3 regions of the Phycicoccus mangrovi genome follow, and region 2 is predicted to be linked to each of the others. Evidence: predicted binding sites of a transcription regulator. Region 2 holds the regulator's gene; each other region holds the start of a gene.
What was found. Region 2 encodes HrcA, which represses chaperone genes, less so after heat shock. Its sites were predicted from a motif close to TTNGCACTCGNNNNNNNCGAGTGCNAA; they were not measured.
Positions count from the first base shown of each region.

Region 1: the regulator HrcA is predicted to act here: its motif matches at 4,504-4,530, upstream of groL (chaperonin GroEL).
Region 3: the regulator HrcA is predicted to act here: its motif matches at 3,486-3,512, upstream of groES (co-chaperone GroES).

Region 1 covers NZ_JAHHWP010000008.1:150,200-157,454, reverse strand. The annotation lists gene KMZ30_RS05575 (ABC transporter ATP-binding protein) at 1-767, opposite strand, end outside; gene KMZ30_RS05570 (alkaline phosphatase D family protein) at 764-2,572, opposite strand; gene groL (chaperonin GroEL) at 2,725-4,350, opposite strand; gene KMZ30_RS05560 (M48 family metallopeptidase) at 4,570-5,832, shown strand; gene KMZ30_RS05555 (hypothetical protein) at 5,854-6,321, opposite strand; gene KMZ30_RS05550 (inorganic phosphate transporter) at 6,465-7,255, shown strand, end outside.
Region 2 covers NZ_JAHHWP010000029.1:44-7,298, reverse strand. The annotation lists gene KMZ30_RS21005 (DUF4870 domain-containing protein) at 1-356, opposite strand, end outside; gene KMZ30_RS21000 (TfoX/Sxy family protein) at 504-806, shown strand; gene KMZ30_RS20995 (DUF3097 domain-containing protein) at 810-1,685, opposite strand; gene hrcA (heat-inducible transcriptional repressor HrcA) at 1,855-2,883, shown strand; gene dnaJ (molecular chaperone DnaJ) at 2,932-4,059, shown strand; gene KMZ30_RS20980 (16S rRNA (uracil(1498)-N(3))-methyltransferase) at 4,092-4,835, shown strand; gene KMZ30_RS20975 (DUF1905 domain-containing protein) at 4,956-5,240, shown strand; gene KMZ30_RS20970 (ArsR/SmtB family transcription factor) at 5,452-5,805, shown strand; gene KMZ30_RS20965 (hypothetical protein) at 5,802-6,650, shown strand; gene KMZ30_RS20960 (VOC family protein) at 6,666-7,103, opposite strand.
Region 3 covers NZ_JAHHWP010000008.1:367,368-374,622, forward strand. The annotation lists gene KMZ30_RS06500 (PfkB family carbohydrate kinase) at 1-102, shown strand, start outside; gene KMZ30_RS06505 (acyl-CoA dehydrogenase family protein) at 161-2,146, shown strand; gene KMZ30_RS06510 (class I SAM-dependent methyltransferase) at 2,153-3,415, opposite strand; gene groES (co-chaperone GroES) at 3,661-3,954, shown strand; gene groL (chaperonin GroEL) at 4,081-5,697, shown strand; gene KMZ30_RS06525 (aspartate/glutamate racemase family protein) at 5,800-6,495, shown strand; gene KMZ30_RS06530 (RNA-binding S4 domain-containing protein) at 6,600-6,827, opposite strand; gene KMZ30_RS06535 (WhiB family transcriptional regulator) at 7,061-7,255, opposite strand, start outside.

The DNA of each region.
Region 1 (7,255 bases), on a different contig from region 2:
GCCATCCGGTCGAGGACCGCCTCGGGCGTCGGCTCCCGCAGCTCGCCGACGACGTGGCCGTCGGCGAGGAAGACGACACGGTCGGTCCAGCTCGCGGCGCCGGGGTCGTGCGTGACCATGACGACGGTCTGCCCGTGCGTGTCGACCGAGCGGCGCAGGAAGCCGAGCACCTCGGCGCCGGAGGCGGAGTCGAGGTTGCCGGTCGGCTCGTCGGCGAAGACGACGTCGGGGCGGCCGACGAGCGCCCGGGCGCAGGCGACCCGCTGCTGCTGTCCGCCGGACAGCTCGCCCGGCCGGTGCCCGAGGCGGGTGCGCAGCCCGACCGTGTCGACGACCTCGTCGAACCACGCCTGGTCCGGCTTGCGCCCGGCGATGGCGAGCGGGAGGACGATGTTCTCCTCCGCCGTGAGCGTCGGCACGAGGTTGAACGCCTGGAACACGAAGCCGATGCGGTCGCGCCGCAGCTCGGTGAGACGGCGCTCCTTGAGGGTCGTGAGGTCGACGTCGCCGAGGTACACGTGCCCCGCGGTCGCGGCGTCCAGGCCTGCGGCGCAGTGCATCAGGGTCGACTTGCCCGAGCCGGAGCGGCCCATGATCGCCGTGAACTCGCCGGCGTGCAGGTCGAGCGTGACGTCGTCGAGCGCGACGACGCGGGTGTCGCCCGAGCCGTAGACCTTCGAGAGGTTCTCGACGCGGGCGGCGGGCGGACGGGCCGGCGGGGCGGCGGACGCGCCGGCCGGGCCGGGCTGGGACTCGGCGACGCTCATGGGGCCACGCTAGGCGACGCCGTCGAGGCGGCCCCCGCGGGGACCACCCGGTGGTCCGAGGGCCCGTCGTCGGTGGCCCGCGCCGTCACGGCCCACTGGGCGTGGAGGTGCACCGACCAGACCTCGCGCAGCCACGGGTGGTCGTGGTCGGCGCCCTCGACCATCCCGGTCACCCACGTGAGGTCGAGCCCGTCCGGCAGCACCCGGCACAGGGCGACGTTGTTGTCGAACCACGGTCCCTCGGTGACCGTCCACGGGTACGCGGGGTCGGGCACGCGGCGCGAGGCCGACGCCAGGAGGCGCATCGGCCGCACGAGGGAGCGGGTGAGCATCGAGATGACGACGCGCACCCCGCGCGGCATCGGGTTGCGGATCGGCGAACACACCGCCTGGACGATGCGGGAGCGCGCGCCGTGGCCGGCCGCGTCCGTGACCTCCGCGAGGTAGGAGTTGTGGACGTCCCCGGAGAGGAAGGTGACGGTGTCGGGGGCCGGCCCGCGGTTTCCGCGCGCGAGGTCCATCACCATCTCGAAGACCTCGTCGAAGCCGGTGTTGAACGCGGCCCAGTGCTCGAGGTCGACGACCCGGCGCACGCGTTCGGCCGCGTGCGCCGCCCGGCGCCCGTAGGCCCCCTGCGCCACCGCCTCGTCGATGGCCTCGAAGTCGTGCAGGCCGGGCGGCAGGAGGAACGGCAGGGACGTGCCGACGAAGACGTGCCGGTACCCGCCGCGCAGCGTCGCGTCGAGCCACTCCGTCTCGGTCGGGTCGAGCATCGAGCGGCGGTCCGGCTCGAGGTGGCGCGCGGCGCGGGAGTCGAGGACGACGAGCAGGCAGTCGCCGAGCTCGCGCACGTGGCTCCAGCGGTAGGTCTCGGGCTCGGCGTCGGCCCGGGCGGCCAGCGCGTCGAGCGTCTCCGTGAGGTCGAGCTCGTCGTCGACGGCGCTCGTGCCGCGCGCCGCGTGGTCGGCGGCGTGCCCGAGGACGAGCCGGAACGCCTCCTCCTGCGCGAGCTCGGCGGGCGAGAGGTTGCCGATGTGCTGGTGCACCCAGTACGACGCGAGGCCGGAGACGATGCGCTCCTGCCACCACGTCGTCGCCCGCATCTCGCGGCGCCAGGACCACGAGGTGTTCCAGTCGTCGCGGATGTCGTGGTCGTCGAAGATCATCGCCGACGGCACGGTCGAGAGCAGCCAGCGGATGACCGGCTCGACCCACGTGATCCGGTAGAGCTCGTCGTACTCCGCGTAGTCCTTGATCTCCTCGTACGGCGGCTCGTCGAGGCTGCGCCGCGCGCGCATGAAGTCCTCGAGCTCGGGGTGGGGCGTGGTGTCGGCGTACACCTGGTCGCCGAGGAGGACGAGCAGGTCGGGCCAGCCGGCCTCCGGCACGTCGCGCAGCGTCACGGCGAGGCTGCGCAGGGCGTCGACGCCGTGCCGCCGCACCCCCTCGTCGTCGTGCGTGCCCGTCGTGCGGCAGGAGCCGAAGGCGAAGTGCGGCATCCGGTCGGGGTCGAGGGTGCGGATGCGGCTCGGCGGTGCGCCGTCGAGGGGCCAGACGCGCTCGTCGTCGACGAGCAGCTCGTACGGGTCGTCGGTGCCGGGCTCGAGGCCGTCGCAGACGACGAGGGCGTAGTGCGACCCGTGGACGCGGAAGGTCGGCGCGCTCCACCGGCGCCCGTCGCGCACGACGGTGACCGTGGCGGCCGCGGCGGTGCGGACCCAGATCGTCGCCGAGACGTCGTCGACGTGGCGGAGCAGCGGGCCGAGGACGAGGGGGTGGGCCTCACCGGGCTCGGGGTGGCTCATGACCTCATCCTGCCGTCCCAGGCTGGGCGGCGGCTGTGGGTGATCACCCCGGCCCGACCCCTGTCCCACCCGGAGCAGGGGGTGGGACGCCGACGGGCGGCCCTCCCGGAGGAGGACCGCCCGTCGGTCGTGAAGCGTGGTGCGTCAGGGGCTCAGAAGCCCATGCCGCCCATGTCGTCGCCGCCCGGCATGGCCGGAGCGGCCTTCTCGGGCTTGTCGGCGATGACGGCCTCGGTCGTGAGGAACAGCGCCGCGATGGACGCCGCGTTCTGCAGCGCCGAGCGGGTGACCTTCGCCGGGTCGATGACGCCCGCCGACACGAGGTCGACGTACTCACCGGTGGCGGCGTTGAGGCCGAAGCCCGACTCGAGGTTGCTGACCTTCTCCGCGACGACCCCGCCCTCGAGACCGGCGTTGACCGCGATCTGCTTGAGCGGCGCCTCGATGGCGACCTTGACGATGTTCGCCCCGGTGGCCTCGTCACCCTGGAGGTCGAGGGAGGCGAACGCCTTGGCCCCGGCCTGGATGAGGGCGACGCCACCACCGGCGACGATGCCCTCCTCGACGGCGGCCTTCGCGTTGCGGACGGCGTCCTCGATGCGGTGCTTGCGCTCCTTGAGCTCGACCTCGGTGGCCGCGCCCGCCTTGATGACGGCGACGCCGCCGGCGAGCTTGGCGAGGCGCTCCTGGAGCTTCTCGCGGTCGTAGTCCGAGTCGGTCTTCTCGATCTCGGCGCGGATCTGGTTGACACGACCCTGGATCTGGTCGTTGTCACCGGCACCCTCGACGATCGTCGTCTCGTCCTTGGTGACGACGACCTTGCGGGCGCGGCCGAGGAGCGAGAGGTCCGCGCTGTCGAGCTTGAGGCCGACCTCCTCGGAGATGACCTGGCCACCGGTGAGGATGGCGATGTCGCCGAGCATGGCCTTGCGGCGGTCGCCGAAGCCCGGGGCCTTGACGGCGACGGACTTGAAGGTGCCGCGGATCTTGTTGACCACGAGCGTGCTCAGGGCCTCGCCGTCGACGTCCTCGGAGATGACGAGGAGCGGCTTGCCGGACTGCATGACCTTCTCGAGGAGGGGCAGCAGGTCCTTGATCGAGCCGATCTTGGAGTTCGCGATGAGGACGTACGGGTCCTCGAGCACGGCCTCCATGCGCTCGGTGTCGGTGACGAAGTAGTGGCTGATGTAGCCCTTGTCGAAGCGCATGCCCTCGGTGAGCTCGAGCTCGAGGCCGAAGGTGTTGCTCTCCTCGACGGTGATGACGCCCTCCTTGCCGACCTTGTCCATGGCCTCGGCGATCATCTCGCCGATCTGGGGGTCAGCAGCGGAGATCGAGGCCGTGGCAGCGATCTGCTCCTTGGTCTCGACGTCCTTGGCGCTGGCGAGCAGCTCGTCGGAGACGGCGCGGACGGCCTTCTCGATGCCGCGCTTGAGCGCCATCGGGTTGGCCCCGGCGGCGACGTTGCGCAGGCCCTCGCGGACGAGCGCCTGGGCGAGGACGGTGGCCGTCGTCGTGCCGTCACCGGCGACGTCGTCGGTCTTCTTCGCGACCTCCTTGACCAGCTCGGCGCCGATCTTCTCGTACGGGTCGTCGAGCTCGATCTCCTTGGCGATCGAGACACCGTCGTTGGTGATCGTGGGGGCGCCCCACTTCTTCTCCAGGACGACGTTGCGGCCCTTCGGACCGAGGGTCACCTTGACGGCGTCGGCGAGGGTGTTCATGCCCCGCTCGAGACCGCGGCGTGCCTCCTCGTCGAAAGCGATGATCTTGGCCATTCGGGTGGTTCCTCCCACGCGAATCGATGGTGGGACCGGGCGGTGCCCGCGACGGACGGGCCGGGGCCGCGGCTCACGTCACCGTCGGCGCACCTGCCCTCACCGGACCGGTCTGTTCTGTCACTCTCATGATGAGAGTGCTAATGGTCATTATTGGCACTCTCACCGGGAGAGTGCAAACGCTGCCCGCCGGGTCCGCGCCCGTGCCACGATCGGGCGGTGACGGAGGGGACGCACGCGACCACGACCGACCGCGCCTGCCCGCGGTGCGCGACGCCGCTCGAGGTGGAGCCGGCGATGCCGCGCTGGTGCCCGGCGTGCGACTGGGGCGTGGCGGCCGAGGGCGCCCCGCCGGTCGGGCTGCTCGCGCGTCGTCTGGAGCGGCCGCTGCGACGGGCGGCCGAGCAGCTGCACGGCCGGCTGGCCGCCGACCCCGGCTCGGTGCGCGCGGCCCCCAGCCGCCGGGCCGCGCTCGTCCTGTCGGTCGGCGTGCTCGTCGTCGCGGCCGTCCTCGTCGCCGCACTCGTCGGATGGGCGCTGTCGCTCACGGGGTGGTGGCGCGTCGGCGTGCTGGCGTTCCTCACGCTCCTCGCGTGGGAGCTCCTCCCCCGCCCCACCCGCCTGGACCCCAAGGTGGTCGTCGTCACCGCCGACGAGGCGCCGGCCCTCCACGCGCTCGTGCACCGGCTGGCCGACGAGGTCGGTGTGCGGCCCCCGGCCGTCCTCGGGCTCGAGACCGACTGGAACGCGTACGTCATCTCGCTCGGCTGGGGCCGCCGCCAGGCCCTCGTCCTCGGCCTGCCGCTCTGGGCCGCGCTCGACCCGGACGAGCGCGTCGGCGTGCTGGCGCACGAGCTCGGTCACCTCCGCTCGCACGACACGGCCGCCGGCCGGGTCGTCGGGGCCGCGCTCTCGGTGCTCGGGCGGGCGGCCACCGTCCTGTGGCCCGGGGACACGGGTGATCACGACAGCCTCCTCGTCAGCGCGTCGAGCGCGCTCGGCGGCGTCGTCCAGCGCGTCCTCGCCGCCCCGGTGATCGGGCTCGTGGTCCTCCTCGGCCGCCTCGACGCGGCCTGGTCCCAGCACGCCGAGTACGTCGCCGACCGGCTCGCGGCCCGCGCCGCCGGTCCCCGCGCGGTGGCCGGCGGGCTCGTCTCCCTCCTCGGGACCCCGCGAGGTCTCACGGCGGCCCAGGTGGCGGCCCGCACGCGCGCCGACCCCTGGCCGGCCCTCGAGGCCGCGCCGCGGCCCACGACCCGCGAGCTCGAGCGTCGCCGTCGCGGGAGCGTCCTCACGCACCACCGGGTCGACGACACCCACCCACCGACGGCCCTGCGGCTCGACCTCGTCGCGCGGATGCCCGACGCGGCGCCGACGGCGCTCGACACCGCGCTCCTCGAGCGCACCGACACCGAGCTGCGACGCCTGCGCGAGCCGTTGACCCGCCGCTTCGCCGAGGAGCTCGTCCACGGCCGGTTCTGAGCGGCCCGGGCCGCTCCGGGGTCAGAGTGCGGGGTCGGCCCCGTCGAGGTGGACGCGCAGCGAGGCGTCGGCCTCCGAGGCCACCGGGTCCTCGAGGTCGGCGACGAAGACGGCCACCGCCTCGCGGGCCGGGTTGCCGTCGAGCTCGGCGAGCACCTCGCGCCAGGCGGCGAGGTTGGGGTGCGGGAGGTCCGTGCACGCCTCGGCCGGCTCGAGCGACTCGACGGCGGCCGCCAGGTCCGAGCGCGACAGGGGCAGGGTGGCGGTCGAGCCGTCGTGGCCGAGCACCGTCGCGAGGACGACCGTCGCGAGGGCGGGCCGGCCGCCGGGCGCCGCCGTGACGTGCGGGAAGAGCCAGTCCGGCGTCGAGGAGGCCGGTGACAGCCCCACCGCGTGGGCGGCCGGCTCCTGCCATCCGTCGATGCGCTCGACGAGGTGCGCGCGGATCGCGGCGAGGCCGTCCGGGGTGCTCCAGTCCAGGTCGTTCATCGCCCCATCCTGACAAAGCGTGCGCCGCGGCGCGCCCCACACGCCCCGTGAGCCGCAGCAGTCGCCGCACCCCGGGTGAACAACGGGTGAACGACGGCCCCCGTCTTGGTGAAGCGAGGGTTGCCGCCCCACACTGGTGCCTCGTGGACGCAGCGACCCTCATCCTCGTGCTCGTCATCGTGACGGCCCTGGCCTTCGACTTCACGAACGGCTTCCACGACACGGCCAACGCGATGGCGGCCTCGATCTCCACCGGGGCCCTCGCGCCCAAGGTGGCGGTCGGGCTCAGCGCGGTGCTCAACCTCGTCGGCGCCTTCCTCTCCGTCGAGGTCGCCCTCACCGTGTCGAACGCCGTCATCAAGATCCAGGACAAGAGCGGGGCCCCCCGGCCCGAGCTCCTGACCGACGGCGGTGAGGCGCTGCTGCTCATCGTGCTCGCCGGCCTCGTCGGCGGCATCGTCTGGAACCTCTTCACCTGGCTGCTCGGGCTGCCCTCGAGCTCGTCGCACGCCCTCCTCGGCGGGCTGACCGGCGCCGGCGCCGCGGGCCTGGGCCTCGCGGGCGTCAAGTGGACCGGCGACGGCACCAAGCTCGACGGCGTCGTCGGGAAGATCCTCCTGCCCTCGCTGCTCTCCCCCGCGGTCGCGCTCGTCGTCGCGTTCATCGGGTGCTGGCTCGTGCACCGCATCACGGCGTCGGTCATGCACCGGCTCAACGAGCGCTACTTCCGCTGGGGCCAGATCGGCAGCGCGTCCCTCGTCTCCCTCGCGCACGGCACGAACGACGCCCAGAAGACGATGGGCGTCATGACGCTCGCCCTCATCGCCAGCGGCCACTGGGACCGCACCGACGCCGTCCCGATCTGGGTCAAGGTGAGCGCCGCGACGGCCATCGCCCTCGGCACCTACATCGGCGGCTGGCGGATCATCCGCAC
Region 2 (7,255 bases):
AGGTAGATGACGAGGCTGCCGACGAAGCCGAGGGTCCCCGCGCTGACGACCATCGCCACGAGCCCGGCCGCGTGGCTGAGCAGGGCCCAGGTCTTCTCCTCCTGCGCGGTCAGCGGCGCCGCGCTCGCGTACTGCGGCTGCCCGTAGGCCGGCTGTCCGTACTGCTGCTGGCCGTACTGCTGCTGCGCGTACTGGGGCTGCGGCGGGGGCGGGGGCACCTCGCCGGCGGCCGGGGTCTCCCAGCCGGGCGTCGGCGCGGGAGCGGCGGGGGGCGCCGGCGGTCCGGCGGGGGGCGGCGGCACGCTCTGCGTGGGCTCGTCGCGCGGGACGTCGTCGCGAGGGGTGTTCTCGCTCATCTCTTCCTCCTGGGGTGGGTCTGGGACCATCGAACACCCGACGGCCGCGCGGCCCAAGGGGTTCCGGGGGCATGTCGGGGTCCGGGTCGGGGTGCGCTCAGGGCCGACCCCTACCGCCGGCGCGGGCACCGGGGCCACACTGGGCCCGTGGAGCTGCTCGAGCGGGTCCGGGCGGCGCTGCCGCCCGCGGAGGAGAAGCGGATGTTCGGGGGCGTCGCCTTCATGGTCGACGGTGCGCTCGCGTGCTCGGTCGGGTCGCGCGGGCTCCTCGTGCGGACCGGTCCGGAGCGCTTCGACGAGCTCGTCGCGCGCCCCGGGGTCGAGCCGATGGTCATGAAGGGGCGGGCCAGCCGGGGCTGGGTCGACGTCCACGCGTCGGTCCTCGAGGACGACGACGCGCTGGCGGGCTGGCTCGAGGTCGGCGTCGCCGCCGCACGGGCCGCCCGCTGACGCCTACTCGGGCGCCGTCACGAAGTCGATGAGCTCCTCGACGCGTCCGAGCAGCTCGGGCTCGAGGTCGGTCCACGAGTCGACCGAGGCGAGGATGCGCCGCCACGCCTGCGCCATGTCGGCCTGGGTCGCGTGCGGCCAGCCGAGGTGCGCCGCGATGCCGTGCTTCCACGAGGTCCCCCGCGGGATGACCGGCCACGCGTCCATCCCGAGGCGGCCGGGCTTCACCGACTGCCAGACGTCGACGTAGGGGTGGCCGACGACGAGCACGTGCTGCGCCCAGGGACGCAGCGCGCGTGCCTCGTCGACGACGCGCGACTCCTTGGTGCCCGGCACGAGGTGGTCGACGAGCACGCCCATCCGGCGGCCGGGGCCGGGGGCGAAGTCGCGGATGGCGCCGGCGAGGTCGTCGACGCCGTCGAGCATCTCGACGACGACGCCCTCGACGCGCAGGTCGTGCCCCCAGACCTTCTCGACGAGCTCGGCGTCGTGCTTGCCCTCGACGAAGATGCGCGAGCCGCTCGCGACGCGGGCGCGCTGCCCGTGGACCGCGACCGAGCCGCTGGCCGTCCGGGTGCCCGCGGCCTTGGCGGCGGCGAGGCGCCGGGCCTCGGCGGCCCGCGGCGCGACGAGGGTCACGGGGGAGCCGTCGACGAGGAAGCCCGGCCCGAGCCGGAAACCCTTGCTCCGGCCCCGCCGGTCCTCGAGGTGGACGACGTGGACGCCGCCGGCCTTCTCGACGCGCACGACGGCGCCGACCCATCCGGTCTCCACGTCCTCGACGACCGTGCCGGGCTCGGCCGGCAGCTCGACCGAGCGCCCCCGCCGGGGAGCGCGCCAGTCGCCCGAGAGCACGTCGGATCCGTACCTGTCCACCACGGCCGCGAGGCTAGCCGCGGGCGGCGACGGTCGCCGGGAGCGGCACGCGGGAGCCCCCCTCGGCTTTCGCGCGGGACGGTGCGACGACGTAGCATTGGCACTCGGACGGCGAGAGTGCCAGAGCCCGCCGTGCCGCCCGACCCGACGAGCCGCCCGAGGAGGAGCCCCGATGAGCGAGGATCGCCGCCTGCGCGTGCTCCGGGCCATCGTCCAGGACTACGTGCACACGTCCGAGCCGGTCGGCTCCAAGGCGCTGCTCGAGCGCCACCACCTCGGCGTCTCCGCGGCCACCGTGCGCAACGACATGGCCGCGCTCGAGGAGGACGGCCTCATCGCCGCGCCGCACACGAGCGCCGGCCGGGTGCCGACCGACGCCGGCTACCGGCTCTTCGTCGACCGGCTCTCCCAGATCAAGCCGATGTCGACTGCCGAGCAGCGCGCGATCGCGCACTTCCTCGAGGGGGCCGTCGACCTCGACGACGTCGTCGACCGCACCGTCCGGCTGCTGGCGTCGCTGACCCGGCAGGTCGCCGTCGTCCAGTACCCGTCGCTGTCGCGGTCCTCGGTGCGCCACGTCGAGCTCGTGCCGATCGGCCCCCAGCGGCTGCTCGTCGTCCTCATCACGACGACCGGCCGGGTCGAGCAGCGGGTCATCGAGGTCCCCACCGACCTGACGACCGACGGCGAGCGCGTCCTCTCGGCGCTGCGCACCGAGCTCAACGCGGCGACGGCGGGCCGGACCCTCGCCGACGCCTCGTCCGAGCTGGCGGGCGTCCCCGAGCGGTTCGACGCTGAAGCGCGTCCGGTCGTGCGGGCGGTCGTCGGCGCGCTCGAGGACTCCCTCGTCGAGGAGCGCGAGGAGCGGCTCGTCCTCGCCGGCACGGCCAACCTCGCCCGCGCCGGCGGCGACTTCACGGCGAGCATCGGCCCGGTGCTCGAGGCGCTCGAGGAGCACGTCGTCCTCCTGCGCCTGCTCGGCACGGTCGCCGAGGAGGGCGGCAGCCTCGCGGTGCGCATCGGGCACGAGAACCCCTACGCCGGGCTGCAGTCGACGTCGATGGTGAGCACCGGGTACGGGTCGGGCACCGACCTCGTCGCCGGCCTCGGAGTCGTCGGCCCCACCCGCATGGACTACCCCTCGACGATGGCCGCCGTGCGTGCCGTCGCCACCTACGTCTCCCGGATCCTCGCGGACTGACCCGCGCGGACCCCGCCACCACACCGACCCACGGAGGACCCCCCACCCGTGAACGACTACTACGCCGACCTCGGCGTCGCGCGCGACGCGAGCCCCGAGGACATCAAGCGCGCCTACCGCAAGGCCGCGCGCCGGCTGCACCCCGACGTCAACCCCGGCCCCGAGGCCGAGGAGCAGTTCAAGAAGGTCTCGCAGGCCTACGACGTGCTCTCCGACGCCGACAAGCGCCGCCAGTACGACATGGGCGCCGACCCCTACTCCGGGGGCGCCGCCGGGTTCGGCCAGGGCTTCTCGTTCAGCGACATCATGGACGCGTTCTTCGGCGGGCAGGCGGCCGGGCCGAACGCCGGCCCCCGCTCGCGCACCGCTCGCGGCCAGGACGCGCTCGTCCGCCTCGACATCGACCTCGGCGACGCCGTGTTCGGTGGCGAGAAGGAGCTGACCATCGACACCGCGGTCGGCTGCGGCACCTGCCACGGCGACGGCCGCCAGCCCGGCACCGGGACGCGCACCTGCGACGTCTGCGAGGGCCGCGGCGAGATCCGCCAGGTCCAGCGCAGCTTCCTCGGCCAGGTGATGACGACCCGTCCGTGCATGACCTGCCAGGGGTTCGGCCAGATCATCACCGACCCCTGCTACGAGTGCAGCGGCGACGGCCGGGTCCGCACCCGCCGCACCCTCACCCTGCGCGTCCCGGCCGGTGTCGACACCGGCACCCGCATCCAGCTGGCCGGTGAGGGCGAGGTCGGCCCCGGCAACGGCCCGGCGGGTGACCTCTACGTCGAGGTCGCGGTCCGCAAGCACCCCGTCTTCCAGCGGCGCGGCGACGACCTCCACGCGAGCGTCGAGCTGCCGATGACCGCCGCGGCGCTCGGGGCGTCCCTCTCGATGGACACCTTCGACGGGGCGCAGGAGCTCGACATCAAGCGCGGCACGCAGTCCGGCGACACCCTGACCCTGCGCGGCCTGGGCGTCACCCACCTGCGCGGCGGCGGGCGCGGCGACGTCATCGTCCACACGAGCGTGCAGACCCCGACGAGGCTCGACGGCGAGCAGGAGGAGCTGCTGCGGCGGCTCGCGGCGCTGCGCGGCGAGGAGCGTCCGCAGGGGAGGATGGCCAACCCCGCCGACGGCGGTCTCTTCGGCAAGCTGCGCGACGCCTTCAAGGCCCGCTGACCTCCGGCTCGTCCGACGACGCTCCCAGCCCGATGACGCTGCCCGTCCACCTCGTCCCCGCCGGGACCCTCGACGCCGTGGGGCCCGGGTCGGTCGTGCGCCTCGACGGCGCCGAGGGGCGGCACGCGGTGGCGGTGCGGCGCACCCGGGTCGGCGAGCGGCTGGTGCTCGCCGACGGGTCGGGGCGAGCCGTCGAGGGGGAGGTCGTCGGGGTCGACCGGGACGCCCTCGACCTGAGGGTCGACGAGGTCCGCGACGAGCCCGAGCCCGCGCCGCGCCTCGTCCTCGTCCAGGCCCTCGCCAAGGGGGAGCGCGACGACCAGGCGGTCGAGTCCGCGACGGAGTGCGGGGTCGACGAGGTCGTGCCGTGGCAGGCCGCGCGCAGCATCGTCCAGTGGCGCGGGGAGCGCGGCGAGAAGGCACGCCGCAAGTGGGACGCCGTGCTCGTCGCCGCGACCAAGCAGTCGCGGCGCACCCGTCGCCCGGTGCTCGGCCCGACCGTGACGACCGCGGGGCTCGTCGAGCGCGCCCGGGAGGCGGCCCTCGTCCTCGTGCTGCACGAGGACGCCGAGGCGCCGCTGGCCGGGGTGTCGCTGCCGGACGCCGGGGACGTGCTCGTCGTCGTCGGCCCCGAGGGCGGCATCGCCCCGGAGGAGGTCGCGGCGCTCGAGGCGGTCGGGGCGCGGACGGTGCGGCTGGGGTCGACCGTGCTGCGGGCCTCGAGCGCCGGGCCGGCCGCGCTGGCGGTGCTCAGCGCCGCCTCCCGCTGGCGCTGACCCGACCTCTCCGCCGCCCTTCCCTCTGCCCGAACGCGTGTGAAACCGCCGGGGGAGCCCGGCGGTTTCACACGCGTTCGCGATGGGCGCGGGGCTCGGGGACGGTCCTACGCTGGCGCGATGGACCTGGAGTTCACGGGGGAGGTCGTCGAGTGGCGCGGCCCGGCGCCGCACCACTTCGTCGCGCTGCCCGAGGCCGAGGCCCGCGTCCACGAGGTCGCACGGCTGGCGACCTACGGCTGGGGCTGCATCCCGGTGGCGGGCCGGCTCGGGGGCAGCGACTTCACGACGTCGCTGTTCCCCAAGGACGGCGGCTACCTCCTGCCGCTCAAGCTCGCGGTGCGGCGCCGTGAGGGCGTCGAGCTCGGGGACGTCGTGACGGTGTCGGTCTCGCTCGGCGTCTGACCGTGCAGGAACCGACACATTCGTCGACTCCTGCGCGCGGGGGTGCCGTGCGGGGCGTGCAGGAACTGACACTTTCGTCAGGTGATGCACGTCTCGTGCGGGCCGAGGCGTGCAGGAACTGACACTTTCGTCAGATGATGCACGTCCGCACGCAGGTTCTTCGGGTGGGGGCCCTTGACATCACTTGCCATTAGCGGCAAACATTGCCGTCATGAGCACGGAAGTGACGGCGAGGACGAGCGTGCTGCGCGCGCTCGCGGACCCGGTGCGGGCCCGCGTCGTCGAGGAGCTTGCCGCCGGACCGCAGCCGGCCGGGGAGCTGGCCCGGCGGGTCGGGGTCAGCGCCCCGACGATGAGCAAGCACCTGCGCACCCTGCTGGCGGCAGGCCTCGTGGTCGACGCGCGCGGAGAGGGTGACGCGAGGCTGCGTGTCTTCCGGCTGGACGGCGGGCCGGTCGAGGAGGTCCGCACCTGGCTCGACCGGGTGCAGGCCGGGTGGGACGAGCAGCTCGCGGCCTACCGCCGCCACGTCGAGCTGCGCACGACGACGGGAGCGGACGGATGACCGAGCAGGAGCAGGGCACGACGACGACCTCGCGGGTGGAGGTCCCGGCGCCGCCGGACGTCGCGTTCGCCGTCTTCACCGACGAGCTCGACCTCTGGTGGGTGCGCGGGCCGATCAACCACGTCGACGGGGGCCGGCTGCGCTCGATGCGCTGCGAGCCCGGACCGGGCGGCCGGCTCCTCGAGGTGTACGACGAGGCGGGACAGGACGTCCTCGAGCTCGCGCGCATCACCGCGTGGGAGCCCGGGCGGCGCCTCGCCTTCGACAGCTCGCTCGACGACGTGACGACCGAGGTCACCTTCGAGGCCGTCGCGGCGGGCACGCTGGTGAGCGTCATCGCCACCCTGCGTCCGGGTGGCCGAGACGCCGGCGGGACCGCGTGGGTCCGCACCGTGCCGAAGTGGTTCGGGCCGTGGGTGCAGCGTCGCGAGGGCGCCGACCGGGCTGTGCACGACATCGCCCGCTTCGGCCTGACGGTGCGCTACGCGCGGCCGGCGGCCGCCGCCCGGTGGCTCGCGGACGTGCTCGGCCTGCAGGGGCCGGACCCCCTGCCGCAGGGGCCGGACCCGTTGCCCCACACCGCCTACGGCCATCCGTGGCTCGAGCTGCGGGCCGGGGGCGCCTCCGTCGTCGTCGAGCCCCTGCCCGAGGGTGCGACGCTCGACGCGGTGGCCGATGAGCCGTGGCTCTACGTCGACGACCTCGACGCCGAGCGCGAGCGCGCGGCGGCCCGTGGCGGCGATGCGGTGGGGGAGGTCGTCAGCCCCTGGGGGCTGCCGTTCTTCGAGGTCGTCGACCCGGAGGGCCGGACCTGGCGTCTCGCGCAGGCGCGCCCGACCATGTGACGCCGGCCGCGAGGGTCACACGACGCAGAGCTCGTTGCCCTCGGGGTCGGCGACGACGACGTGGTCGAGCGCGCCGTCGTGGTGGTGCTCGGCGAGGACCGAGCCCCCCGCCGCCAGCAGCCGGCGCACGGTGGCGTCGAGTGCGGCCCGACGCTCGGCCGGCGGACGGTGCCGGCCACCGCTCACCTGGAGGTCGAGGTGCAGCCGGTTCTTCGCCACCTTGGCCTCGGGCACCCTGAGGAACGAGAGCGGGGGGAGCGCGCCGTCCGGGTCGACGAGGAACGCGCCGTCGTCCCACTCCTCCTCCGGGACCCCGAAGGTGCGGTTCCACTCCTCCCACGAGCCGAAGCCCTCCGGTGGCGGCGCGTCGACGTAGCCGAGCGCCTCGCGCCAGAAGGCGGCGACCCTCCCGGGCTCCGCGCAGTCCACGGTCACCGTCCACCGCACCGTCATGCCGCTCCTCCTCGTCGTCGACCGCCCCAGTGCAGCACGACCCGCCGACACCCGCCCGGGCGTCTAGGTGTACTCGGCCGGGACGTTGGTGACGCGTAGGCGTTGACGACGAGGAGAACCTCCGGGTGAGGTGTGGATTGTCTAGGTCCTAC
Region 3 (7,255 bases), on a different contig from region 2:
CTCGCGCGCGGCGCCACCCGGGAGGAGGCGCTCGACGCGGCCCTGGCCTCCGGCGCCGCTGCCGTCGCCCGCGAGGGCGCCCAGCCCGACCCCTACCTGTGAGTAACTTCGCGCGTCACGGAGCCGCCGGAGGCCGGTAGAGCCGTGTCAGGGTGGCGACATGGCCGCCACCGACGCCGTCCGCACCACCGACCCGACCCGTCGCGCCCAGCCCGCCCTGGACGCCGACCCCGCCGCCCTGCGCGCCGTCCTCGACGGCCCGCACGCCGCCGTCCGCGACGAGGTCCGCGCCGCGCTGGCCGAGCACACCGACCTGCTCGACGAGCAGCGCGACCTGCCCCGGGCCGAGCTGCGCCGCCGGGTGCGCGACCTCGTCGTCGAGATCGGCGAGCGCGGCCAGGCCGCCCACGGCTTCCCCCGCTCGGTCGGAGGCGGCGGCGACATCGGCGCGTCCATCGCCTCGTTCGAGACCCTCGCCTACGGCGACCTGTCCGTCGTCGTGAAGTCCGGCGTCCAGTTCGGGCTCTTCGGCGGCGCGGTGCTCCAGCTCGGGACGCGCGCCCACCACGAGCGCTACCTGCCCGACATCCTCTCCGGGCGGCTGCTCGGCTGCTTCGCGATGACCGAGACCGGGCACGGCAGCAACGTCCAGGCGCTCGGCACGACCGCCACCTACGACCCCGCCACCGACGAGATCGTCGTCCGCACCCCCGACGACGCCTCGCGCAAGGACTACATCGGCAACGCCGCGGAGGACGGCGAGCTCGCGGTCGTCTTCGCCCAGCTCGAGGTCGGCGGCGAGGACCACGGCGTCCACGCGGTGCTCGTCCCGATCCGCCGTGACGGCGAGGTGCTGCCCGGCGTGCGGGTCGAGGACTGCGGCACCAAGCTCGGACTCGAGGGCGTCGACAACGGCCGCCTCTGGTTCGACGACGTGCGCGTCCCGCGCGCCAACCTCCTCGACCGCTTCGCGCAGATCGACGACGACGGCACGTACCGCTCGAGCATCGAGAACCCCAACCGGCGCTTCTTCACGATGCTCGGCACGCTCGTCCAGGGCCGGGTCAGCGTCGGCGGGGGAGCGCTCGCAGCGTCCAAGGTGGCGATCGAGATCGCCGTCCGGTACGGCCTGCGCCGCCGCCAGTTCGAGGCGCCCGGCACCGACGACGAGACCCTGCTCCTGGACTACGGGATGCACCAGCGGCGGCTGCTGCCGCTCGTCGCCCGCGCCTACGCCCTGAGCGCCGCCCAGCAGGAGGTCGCCCGGCAGCTGCACGAGGTCTTCTCGCCGGAGACCCCCGAGGCGCCCGAGCGCGACGTGCGCGCCCTCGAGTCGCGCGCCGCCGGCCAGAAGGCGCTCGCCACCTGGCACGCGACGCACGCCATCCAGGAGTGCCGCGAGGCCTGCGGCGGCGCCGGCTACCTCTCGGCCAACCGGTTCGCGGCGCTCAAGGCCGACACCGACGTCTTCACGACGTTCGAGGGCGACAACCACGTCCTGCTCCAGCTCGTCGCCAAGGGGCTGCTCACCGACTACTCCTCGTCCTTCGAGGACCTCGACCAGCGCGGGATGGTCCGCTTCGTCGCCGGGCTGGCCGTCGACACCGTCGTCGAGCGCACCGCGGCCCACCAGCTGCTCGAGCGCATCCGCGACGTGCTGCCGACGGGGCGCGACGGCGCGGACACCGACGCCGGGCTGCTCGACCCCGACTACCACCTGGCGATGCTGCGCTTCCGCGAGGAGCACCAGGTCTCCGGGGTCGCGCGGCGGCTCAAGGCGGGGGTCGACGCCGGCCGGCCGCCGGGCGAGGTGTTCAACGACGTGCAGGACCACGTCATCGCCGCGGCCCGCTCGCACGTCGAGCGTTTTGTCGTCGAGGCGTTCGTCGCGCAGGTGCGGGCCCAGCCGGAGGGGCCGACGCGCGAGGTGCTCGGGGCGCTGTGCGACCTGCACGCGCTCGTGACCATCGAGGCCGACCGCGGCTGGTTCCTCGAGCACGGCCGGCTGTCGGCGCCGCGCTCGAAGGCCATCACGCGCGAGGTGACGGCGCTGCTGCGGCGCCTGCGGCCCGTCGCACTCGAGCTCGTCGAGGCGTTCGGCATCCCGCCGGAGGTCCTCGGCGCGCGCGACCTCGTCGGCCCCTGACCCGCCTCAGCCGGCGGGCGGCGCGGACGGCACCACGGGCTCGACGACGATCGCCGTCTGCTGGCCCGCGACCCGCGTGAGCACGACCGTCGCCTGCGCCCCGTCGCCGGCGCCGCGCCCGATCTTCAGCTGCCGCCGCAGCTCGTCGTCGTCGAGCCGGACCCCGCGCTTCTTGACGGTCAGCCCGGTCACGCCGTGTTGCGCCAGCCACGCCCGCAGCGTCTTGACGGTGAACGGCATCGACTCGAGCACCGCGTACCGCCGCGCGTACGGCAGGTCGACCTCGGCATCCGAGAGGACGTACCCGAGCCCGGTGTCGACCTCGACCCCGAGCGTCGCCCCGGTCACGGCCCCGAGCAGGCCGGCCTGCGTGACTGCGCGGTCCGGCTCGTAGAGCCAGGCGCCGATCGAGCCGGTGCCCTCGGCGGTCGGCGGGTCCGGCTCGGCCATCGTCTCGTCGACCTCGACCGGCGGGCGCCCCGCCGCGAGGATGCGCGCGCTGCGGCCGGGGCGCTGCGCGAGCGGCCCCCACCAGACGGCGCACTCGAGCACCTCGCCGCCGTACGAGGTCCACTGCGCCTCGGTGCCGAGCGGGATGGCGTCGTGCGGCATCGACGGCGAGAGCTTCGCCCCGGTGGCCGGCACCGCCGTCGCCACCTGGAGGACGAACTGCCACGACGGCCGGATCTCGTCGAGCCGGAACACCCGCTTGATGCGCCCGTGCCGACCGGTCTTGCCCGGGATGCGGCGCGCCGGGTCGAGCCACACGCCGACGCGCGAGCGCAGCGGGTCGCGCGGGGGCTCGAACTCCTCGGCGTAGCCCTCGTGGGCGCGCGAGTCGGGCCAGGGCCGCAGGTTGGTGTCGGCGATCGCCGCCGTCACGGGGTCGATGTCGACGGCCTGCACGGTGACGCCGAGCGCCGACATCGCGACGGCGTCGCTGCCGATGCCGCAGCCGAGGTCGTGCACCGTCGCCAGCGAGGCGTTGTAGAAGCGGCCCGCGTGGGTGGCCGCGACCTCGAGCCGCGAGGCCTGCTCGAGCCCGTCGGGCGTGTAGAGGAGATCGCCGGCGAACTCGCCGAACTTCGCGACGGCCCGCGCGCGCAGCCGCTGCTGGGTGAGGACGGCGGCCACGAAGTCGGGCGCGTGGCCCTCGCGGCGCAGCCGGTCCTGGAGCGCGAACACCGCGGCCGGGTCGTACGGCGGGAGGGAGCGCAGGAGCTCCTTCCCGTCCGGCGACCCCAGGGCTCGCACGATGCCGACGTCCACGGCCGGTCATCCTGCCATCCGCCTCCTCGGGGCCCGGTGCGAACCCTCCGGACGCCCGCGCCGCGCCCGGCTGGCACTCGAGTTGACCGAGTGCTAAGCGCGGCCTAGATTTGCCTCATTGGCACTCGCCCCGTGCGAGTGCCAGCGCACCCCGGGCCGCGGTCGACCCCCGCGACGGCGAGCACGGCCCGGACGCGCACGTCCCCGTCCACTTCGACTCATCCCAGCAAGGGGAGGAGCACACCGTGTCGGTTTCCATCAAGCCGCTCGAGGACCGCATCGTCATCAAGAGCCTCGAGGCCGAGCAGACCACCGCGTCCGGTCTCGTCATCCCGGACACCGCGAAGGAGAAGCCCCAGGAGGGCGAGGTCCTCGCGGTCGGCCCCGGTCGCATCGACGACAAGGGCAACCGGGTCCCGCTCGACGTCCAGGTCGGCGACCGGGTCATCTTCAGCAAGTACGGCGGCACCGAGATCAAGCACGGCGGCGAGGAGTACCTCATCCTCTCCGCCCGTGACGTGCTCGCCGTCGTCGGCTGAGCAGTCCGCTGACGCCGTGACCGCGTCCCGGCGGCCCCGTGCCGCCGGGACGCGTCCGGCATCCCCCTGACCCACGCGACGGGCCGGGCGCACCGCGCCGCCCGTCACCCCCAGCAAAGGACACCCATGGCCAAGGAACTGGAGTTCAACGACTCCGCCCGCAAGGCGCTCGAGCGGGGCGTCGACGCCCTCGCGAACGCCGTCAAGGTGACGCTCGGCCCGAAGGGCCGCAACGTCGTCATCGACAAGAAGTGGGGCGCCCCCACGATCACGAACGACGGCGTCACGATCGCCCGCGAGGTCGAGCTCGAGGACGCCTACGAGAACCTCGGCGCGCAGCTCGCCAAGGAGGTCGCCACCAAGACCAACGACATCGCCGGTGACGGGACGACGACCGCGACGGTCCTCGCCCAGGCGATGGTCAAGGAGGGCCTGCGCAACGTCGCGGCCGGCGCCGCCCCCTCGGGCCTCAAGCGCGGGATGGACAAGGCCGTCGACGCCGTCTCCGAGCGCCTGCTCGAGAACGCCCGCGAGATCGAGTCCAAGGACGAGATCGCCCAGGTCGCCTCGCTCTCCGCGCAGGACACCGAGATCGGCGCCACCATCGCCGACGCGTTCGACAAGGTCGGCAAGGACGGCGTCATCACCGTCGAGGAGTCCTCGACCGCCTCCACCGAGCTCGAGTTCACCGAGGGCATGCAGTTCGACAAGGGCTACATCTCCCCGTACTTCGTCTCCGACCCGGAGCGCATGGAGGCCGTCGTCGAGGACGCCTACGTGCTCATCAACCAGGGCAAGATCTCGGCGATCGCCGACGTCCTGCCGGTGCTCGAGAAGGTCGTCCAGTCGGGCAAGCCGCTCGTCATCATCGCCGAGGACGTCGACGGCGAGGCCCTCTCGACGCTCGTCGTCAACAAGATGCGCGGCACCTTCAACGTCGTCGCCGTCAAGGCCCCCGGCTTCGGCGACCGCCGCAAGGCGATGCTCCAGGACATGGCGGTCCTCACCGGCGGCCAGGTCGTCGCCGAGGAGGTCGGCCTCAAGCTCGACCAGGTCGGTCTCGAGACCCTCGGCCAGGCGCGCCGCGTCGTCGTCACCAAGGACTCGACGGTCATCATCGACGGCGCGGGCGAGGCCTCCGACGTCGAGGGCCGCGTCGCCCAGATCAAGCAGGAGATCGAGCGCACCGACTCCGACTGGGACCGCGAGAAGCTCCAGGAGCGCCTCGCGAAGCTCGCCGGCGGCGTCTGCGTCATCAAGGTCGGCGCGCACACCGAGGTCGAGCTCAAGGAGAAGAAGCACCGCATCGAGGACGCGATCTCCGCGACGCGCGCCGCGATCGAGGAGGGCATCGTCTCCGGCGGTGGCTCCGCGCTCATCCAGGCCGTCGCCGTGCTCGACACCATCGGGCTCGAGGGCGACGAGGCCGTGGGCGCGAACATCGTCCGCAAGGCCGCGGCCGAGCCGCTGCGCTGGATCGCCGAGAACGCGGGCCTGCAGGGCTACGTCGCGGTGGCGAAGGTCTCCGAGCTCCCCGCGGGCCAGGGCCTCAACGCCGCCACCGGCGAGTACGAGGACCTCGTCAAGGCCGGCGTCATCGACCCGGTCAAGGTGACCCGCTCGGCGCTGCGCAACGCGGCCTCGATCGCGTCGATGGTCCTCACCACCGACACCCTCGTCGTCGAGAAGAAGGAGGAGGAGCCGGCTGCCGCCGGTGGCCACGGCCACGGGCACGGCCACTGAGCCCCACCTCCCGCGACACCGCACGCCGCCCGGTCCCCGTCAGGGGGCCGGGCGGCGTCGTCGTGCCGGTCGGCGTCGCCGCCGCGGCGTAGGGTCGGGCGCATGCGGCTGCTCGGGGTGCTCGGCGGGATGAGCTGGACCTCGACCGAGGCCTACTACCGGGGGCTCAACGCCGGCGTCGCGGCGCGGCTCGGCGGGCTGCACTCGGCCCGCCTCCTGCTGCACTCGGTCGACTTCGCACCGGTCGCCGCCGCGCAGCACGCCGACGACTGGCCCGCCACGGCCGCGCTCCTCGCCGATGCCGCCCGCGGGCTGGCGGCCGGGGGAGCGCAGGCGCTGCTCCTCGCGACGAACACGATGCACCGGGTCGCCGAGGACATCGAGGCCGCGGCGGGCGTGCCGCTGCTGCACATCGCCGACCCGACGGCCGACGCGCTGCTGGCCGGCGGCCACCGACGGGTCGGCCTGCTCGCGACCCGCTTCACGATGGAGCAGGCCTTCTACGCCGACCGGCTCCGTGCCCGCGGCCTCGACGTGATCGTGCCCGGGGAGGCCGACCGCGAGCTCGTGCACCGGGTCATCTACGACGAGCTCGTCCGCGACGTCGTCCGCGAGGAGTCGCGCGCCGCCTACCTCGGGGTCGTCGAGCAGCTGGTTGCCGACGGGGCGGAGGCGGTCGTCCTCGGCTGCACCGAGATCGGACTGCTCCTGCGCGACGGCGACGCCGGGGTCCCGCTCGTCGACACGACGGCGCTCCACGTCGCGGCCGGCGTCGACTGGCTCTGCACGACCCCCTGACCGGGAGCCCTGCCCGAGCCGCGACTTCTTGCCCATCCGCCACTTCCAGGCCCCGATCCGGGACCCTCGGAGGTGGCGGATGGGCAATCAGTGGGGTGAGGGGGTCAGGCGGAGGTGACGCGCAGGCTCCCGCAGCCGTCGAGGGTGACGACGTCACCGACCCGCACCTGGCGGCCGCGGCGGGTGTCGACCTCGCCGTTGACGAAGACGAGCCCCCGCTCGACGACTTCCCGGGCGGTCGCGCCGTCGTCGACGAGGCCGCTCAGCTTGAGCAGCTGGCCGAGCCGGATGGACTCGTCACGGATGGGGACCTCGAGGGCGTCGTCGGGCACCGGGTCAGGCTACGCGTGGCCGCGCCCGGACGGCGAGCACGAGTGCCGTCCGGGCGCGGTCCCACGGTCGCGGTCGCCGGCCGTGGGCTCTCGCCCCCACGAACGGTTCCGCGCTGGTGAGGAGCGGCGGACCGTGGGCTCTCGCCCCCACGGTCCACCGCTTCCTCGGCCGACCCCCGGAGGGCCGACCGGACTCCCGCGTGGGGCGGGAGCCGGCTATCGGGTGGCGTCGGTCAGGACGCCAGGTGACGCTGGCGGGCGTAGACGCTCTCGCGCTCGTCCTCGGTGAGACCGCCCCAGACCCCGTAGGGCTCGCGGACGGCCAGGGCGTGCTCGCGGCACTGCTGGATGACGGGGCAGGCGAGGCAGATCTCCTTGGCCGCGGTGGCGCGGCGGGAGCGCTTGCTGCCGCGCTCGCCCTCCGGGTG